Linked DNA regions of Spirosoma aureum. The protein of the gene in region 2 interacts with the protein of the main gene of each other region in a pairwise test. Links are inferred from orthologs where the notes say so. Each region holds a gene or a part of one and is shown on either strand. Other genes may lie near its edges.

Region 1 (3,165 bases), 3.8 Mb from region 2 along the record:
GCGGCCATTCGAAAAAATTTCGTTTCGCTCCGGATCTTGTTCCAGTTGGCGTGATAGCGATATTGTTTCCTGTTTTTTGTGTCGATACCAGTTGCCTGTAGGTGTCCATTCACTTTTGGGCTAATCCAGACATCTTCCCAGGCTGGGGGCAAAACCAGTTTGTGGATACGCTCCCTTGTTTCAGCGTCGCCGATGATCGCTCCGTTTGCATCAAAATAAGTGAAGTGATCGCCGGTTTTTCGCCGACTGATTCCAGGCATTGTGTCGTTCATATACACGAGCCGGGCTGCCTTTGCTGCCTTAATCGGATCGTGTGCCAGTTCCAGTAAATCCACGTTCGTTGAGTTTTGTGGATTGGTAACTGTTTGACGAGCCAATTGGTTAAAGCGGGACTAAAGAAAACAGTTATCCGATAATCTGAAGCAATCAGTTGTCATAAAACCAGGTTACCGTTCGGCCGCTTTGCCAAAGAACCAGAGAGCTAATGCACTGGCGTAATGATAAAAATCTGTCGGATGAAAAAACGACTCCAGTGATTGAGCCTTCGTTGCAAGCCCCATCATCATAGCCGCCAGGACAATCCAAAGGCCACGTTTGTTGCGCTGGAGTAAGGAAAATACAGCGAGTAGCATCAGTACGAGAATCGCGAGCGACGGCACTACTGGCGTGAAAACACGAACCTCGGGCAGCAGTAGAAGGATAAAGACAAACAGACCAAATAGCATGGTCGTTATAAAAGTCGTTATCGAATAGACACGTCGGTAAAGTAATCCCCAAACGCCTACTACCGCACAAACAACACCTAGGCTATCGGCTAGAACGACCATTGAGCGATGAAGAGGCTCAAGCGATTCATTGCCTGCATAATGGAAAATACCAATCAGGGCCGCCAGCGAAACGGTAAGTAAGAAAAATCCCCATAAAAGCCGATTATATATGCTTACCCGCTGAAAAAAGTGCCAGAACACCCCAACGCCCGTTCCGGCCAGAATAGAGCCTGAGAGAATGTGCGAAAAAATCATCACGTAATTTACGAAGATTCGGCTACTTTTGCCCAACTTATTCAATGATGCAAGATTAACAGACGAAAGGAAAAAGACGAAAATTGTTCAGATCTTTCTTCAGTCGTCTGTTAATCCTGTGTCAAATTCAATCGCATCGCCAACGATTTACTAACCGTCATGAGTGTTTTAGTTAACAAGGACTCCAAAGTTATCGTCCAGGGCTTTACCGGCTCGGAGGGCAGTTTCCATGCTCAGCAGATGATCGAATATGGTACCAATGTCGTTGGTGGAGTTACGCCCGGCAAAGGTGGACAGACTCACCTCGATCGGCCCGTTTTTAATACTGTTCAGCAAGCTGTTGATCAGGCTGAGGCCGATGTGTCCATCATTTTTGTACCACCCGCATTTGCTGCAGACGCCATTATGGAAGCTGCTGAAGCAGGTATCAAGGTGATAATCTGCATTACAGAGGGTATTCCGACGGAAGATATGGTAGCGGTGAAAAACTACCTTACCGATAAAGACACTCGGTTGATTGGTCCAAACTGCCCCGGTGTTATGACGGCGGAGGAATGTAAAGTTGGGATTATGCCCGGCTTCATTTTCAAGAAAGGAACCATTGGTATCGTTTCCAAATCAGGAACACTGACCTATGAAGCGGTTGACCAACTGACTAAAGCCGGTTTAGGGCAAAGCACAGCGATCGGTATCGGGGGTGACCCAATCATTGGCACAACAACCAAGCAGGCTGTTGAACTGCTGATGAACGATCCAGAAACTGAAGCCATCGTCATGATCGGCGAAATTGGTGGAGGAATGGAGGCTGAAGCGGCTCGCTGGATCAAGGCAGACGGTAACCGCAAACCTGTTGTAGGCTTTATTGCCGGACAAACGGCTCCGAAAGGACGCCGGATGGGACACGCCGGAGCGATTGTTGGCGGAGCCGACGATACGGCATCGGCTAAAATGGCAATCATGCGTGAGTGTGGTATTCACGTTGTTGAGTCGCCCGCACTCATTGGTGATACCATGCTGAAGGCATTGGGGAAAAATTGATTTAACGGGCTATAAAGCGTGCCGCAACGGATGTTGAAAGAGCAAAAAAGCAATAGAAGGAAAAAAGACTGGCTAAACTGGATACGAGTACCTGCCATGGCATTTTTTCGCTCTATTGCTCTTTCAACATTCGTTGCGGCACTCTTTGTTACAGCCGTTTTTGCACAGTCCCGCACAGAAGGAATTGGACCGGCCAATCAGTATTATCCGGTTCATGATTTTCACGATGATTTTCAGGTATACGATGAGGCCACTAAAGCCTACGTACCCTATATCGTTGAACAGCACGCTGACCAAACAGCGTTAAGTACCTATCTTGACCTCGAAAGTAATCGGCACTACAATCTTCTTATTTCGACAAAACAGGATGGGTATCTGTTTATTAACGCATCCCTGAAACGAAAACTTCGGGCAGGCGAGTGGTCTGTATTCAGTATCGACAGCCTGTATCGTGTGTATCGCCAGCCGGAAGTTTTTCTGACACTGTATGGTGCGCCCGGTCTGAATGACAAACGCCTGTTTATTGGCTACCCAAAGTCAGCTACTCAGAAACTGGTTGTCCTGCGTGATGATAACCTGAGTGTACGACCGCGTACGTTTTCGGTGTATAATAATTTTTTCGGCTTAGGCTTATTGTTTTTGTTAGCAAGCCATGCGTTCCTGTTTTCATTCTATCACAGGGCGTTTCTTCGGTTTTATAGCCTGCGTGATTTATTGTCACTTCGGGCGCAGGAAGAATCTTTTTTGATTAACCGGCCCCTGAGTAGCACCAATGTGCTGTTTATTCTTAATTTAAGTTTTGTTGTTGCTTATTTAATAGTATTCGTACAAAGCCGTAATCTCGATGTATTTGTCTCCCGACGCTTGTTGGGAGCGCAGAATCTGGGGGCGGTGTTAGGTGAGTTTATCGTATTAAGCGGGCTGGCTTTTATTGTACTAATGGGCAAATACATCGCTCTGGAAGTGCTAGGTGGGTTATATAAACTACAGAGCATCATTAATATCCATTTTTTCAAGGTACTTCAGTCGTCGATGCTGTTCTTTACGACACTGACGTTGCTTTTAGTGGTTATTGCCTACAATACAGCTAGTATGACCTGGTCAG
Region 2 (3,236 bases):
AAGGACTAAACAGGGGTAGACCGCACCCATCGGTAAATATTTGAACAAATCTGATCCGTTCCGGGTCATATAACGTCAGAAGACCATTCAGAACAAAAACGCAAAAAGATGAAAAAAGTCATAATAATGATGTTCGCACTAGCTTTCGCTGTTACGGCTTGCGAGAAAGTGCCTTTAACCGGACGAAAGCAACTCATATTGGTGCCAAACAATGACATGCTTACCATGAGCTTTACACAATATAAGCAGTTTTTGGATACAAGTAAAGTGGTTAGCAGTAGTGGCGATGCCGCCATGGTGAGTCGGGTCGGTGATCGAATTCGGGGAGCTGTAGAAAAGTATATGAACGAAAATGGCTACGCCAAACGGCTTGAAGGGTTCAAATGGGAATATCATCTGGTGCAAAGCAATCAGGTCAATGCCTGGTGTATGCCCGGCGGGAAGATTGTGGTTTATTCCGGTATTTTGCCCTATACGCAGAACGAAGCCGGTTTAGCAACGGTACTTGGCCATGAAGTATCGCACGCCATTGCCGAGCATGGTAATGAGCGGATGAGCGAGGGCCTCGTTGCAAACGGATTGTTACAGGCTGGTCAGGCCGCAACGGGCATTGCAACATCGGCCCGAAGTGCTCAGACTCAGGCCATATTTCAACAGGCTTTCGGGGTGGTAGGACCGCTTGCTTATCAATATGGAGTAGGATTACCCCACAGTCGCAAACAGGAATCGGAGGCTGATCACCTTGGCCTGATTTTTATGGCTATGGCCGGTTATGATCCTGCCGAAGCGATTACGTTCTGGCAACGGATGGCTAAAGCGAGTGGCGGAAAAGCTCCCGCTGAGTTTATGTCAGATCACCCATCGGATCAACGCCGGATTGCCGATCTGCAAAAACTACTGCCCGATGCCCAGAAATATTATAACGGGTCCCGTCGGAATAGCTAATGCTTTTAACGAAATGGAAAAAGCCGGAATCTTCGTTCCGGCTTTTTCCATTGTTCTAAATTCGACAGCAGCTTATTGTCGAGGCTATCAAAGCGCTTCGACGACCTGACGAACCTTTTCAGCCGCTTCTTTCAGTAATACGGCCGATTGAACTTTCAGCCCTGATTCGTCAATGATCTTGGCTCCTTCTTCAGCGTTGGTTCCCTGAAGCCGCACGATGATTGGTACCGGAATATCGCCGATAGCTTTGTACGCTTCAACAACACCTGTTGCCACGCGATCGCAACGAACAATCCCACCAAAAATGTTGATCAGAATGGCTTTGACATTCGGGTCTTTCAGAATGATCCGGAAACCTGCTTCAACTGTTTTGGCATTCGCTCCACCCCCAACATCAAGGAAGTTGGCAGGCTCGCCACCCGATAGTTTAATGATATCCATAGTAGCCATAGCCAGACCAGCGCCATTGACCATACAACCGACATTACCGTCGAGTTTAACATAGTTGAGGTCGCTGGCAGACGCTTCTACTTCGAGCGGATCTTCTTCGGCCAGATCGCGCATCGATTTCAGATCAGGATGCCGATAGAGGGCATTGTCGTCCAGATTTACTTTCGCATCAACGGCCAGAATCTTGTTATCCGATGTTTTAAGAACCGGATTGATCTCGAACATGGATGCATCCGTATCAACGTACGCTTTGTAAAGTGCCGTTACGAATTTCACCATTTCCTTGAAGGCTTCGCCTTCCAGCCCTAATCCAAATGCAACTTTACGAGCCTGGAATGGCTGCAAGCCTACAGATGGGTCGATCCACTCTTTTACGATTTTTTCGGGCGTTTTTTCCGCAACTTCTTCAATGTCCATACCGCCTTCTGTGCTGGCCATAATGACATTGCAGGCTTTCGTACGGTCGAGCAGGATGCTGATATACATCTCTTTCGGTTCCGTTGCGCCGGGGTAGAAAACGTCCTGAGCTACAAGTACTTTGTTGACTTTTTTGCCTTCTGGTCCGGTCTGGTGCGTTACAAGCACATTACCGATGAGGTTTTTGGCAATGTCGCGAACCTCGTCAGCCGATTTAGCCAGGGCTACACCACGCTGTTCAGTACCGACAATTTTGCCCTTGCCGCGGCCACCAGCGTGAATCTGCGATTTTACGACAACGAATTTTGATCCGGACTGCGCCATAATCTGTTTGGCGGCTTCAACGGCTTTCTCGGGCGACTCAGCCACGATGCCTTCCTGAATCCGGACACCGTACTTTTTCAGAATTTCTTTACCCTGATACTCGTGTATATTCATGGCAACTGCAACAAGGAGAATTGGAAATCGTATTTTTGTGCGGCAAGTTAGCAGGAAATGAAGAATGAAGAATGATGAGCGATGAATAATTACTCCTGATTCTTCGTTCTTCGTTCTTTACTCTACTTTTTTTCTCTTCATGCAGTCTCTTCTTAAGACCTCTAATATTCGTCGGAACTATGGCAATCTGCCGGTTCTGAAAGGAATCGACGTAAGTATTGAACCCGGCGAAATCGTCTCGATCGTGGGTGCATCCGGTGCTGGTAAAACAACATTGCTCCAGATTCTTGGCACCCTGGATCGGCCGGATGCCGGTGAGCTACATATCGCTGGGCAAAACGTGTTTTCATTAAGCGATCGCCAATTGGCTCAGTTTCGGAATGAGCGAATTGGTTTTGTATTTCAGTTCAATAACCTGTTGCCTGAGTTTACAGCACTTGAAAATGTATGCTTACCGGGCTTTATTTCTGGAAAGGAGGAGGGGGCTGTTCGACAGCGGGCTACTGAATTATTAGAGAAGCTTGGCTTGCGTGACCGGGCTACTCATTTCCCTTCTCAGATGTCGGGAGGTGAACAACAGCGGGTCGCTGTTGCGCGGGCACTGATAAATCAACCGGCCATTGTATTCGCCGACGAACCTAGCGGCAATCTCGATTCGCGCAATGCCGAAGACCTGCACCAGCTATTCTTTCAGCTTCGTGATGATTTCGGGCAGACGTTTGTTATTGTTACTCATAATGAACATCTGGCAGATCTTGCCGACCGAAAACTGGTAATTCGGGATGGGGTTGTGTTTGTCTAATTTTCATAGGGCTAATTCGACTTAGCTAAGTAAGCTAACGACAATCAACGATGGTATTTTTTGCTATTAATGTCGCCAGATGATAAATAACTATTTATTAATGGTGTTGATTCTGGCATCAATAATAGTCCATTTGCTGTTCCATAGGTTATCCGTTAAGCTTAGGCCAACTAGTTTGAAACGG

What was found.
Region 1: the proteins of sucC (region 2) and sucD interact in binary tests that used the Escherichia coli proteins (3 or more experiments, as listed by UniProt). The link is inferred for Spirosoma aureum from one-to-one orthologs.

The regions. Positions count from the first base shown.
Region 1 is NZ_CP050063.1:2,043,017-2,046,181, forward strand. The notes cover bases 285-3,120. They hold sucD (succinate--CoA ligase subunit alpha), read left to right. Parts: upstream 285-1,181; coding sequence 1,182-2,060; downstream 2,061-3,120. Other genes in these bases: G8759_RS08215 (DNA topoisomerase IB), read right to left, coding at 285-335; G8759_RS08220 (DUF6962 family protein), read right to left, coding at 447-1,022; G8759_RS08230 (DUF4271 domain-containing protein), read left to right, coding at 2,157-3,120. Also shown: more of G8759_RS08215, read right to left, coding at 1-284; more of G8759_RS08230, read left to right, coding at 3,121-3,165. UniProt on the Escherichia coli protein: Succinyl-CoA synthetase functions in the citric acid cycle (TCA), coupling the hydrolysis of succinyl-CoA to the synthesis of either ATP or GTP and thus represents the only step of substrate-level phosphorylation in the TCA.
Region 2 is NZ_CP050063.1:5,855,640-5,858,875, reverse strand. Bases 142-3,048 are described here. They hold sucC (ADP-forming succinate--CoA ligase subunit beta), read right to left. Parts: upstream 2,251-3,048; coding sequence 1,033-2,250; downstream 142-1,032. Other genes in these bases: G8759_RS23295 (ABC transporter ATP-binding protein), read left to right, coding at 2,390-3,048; G8759_RS23305 (M48 family metallopeptidase), read left to right, coding at 142-945. Also shown: more of G8759_RS23305, read left to right, coding at 109-141; more of G8759_RS23295, read left to right, coding at 3,049-3,052. UniProt on the Escherichia coli protein: Succinyl-CoA synthetase functions in the citric acid cycle (TCA), coupling the hydrolysis of succinyl-CoA to the synthesis of either ATP or GTP and thus represents the only step of substrate-level phosphorylation in the TCA.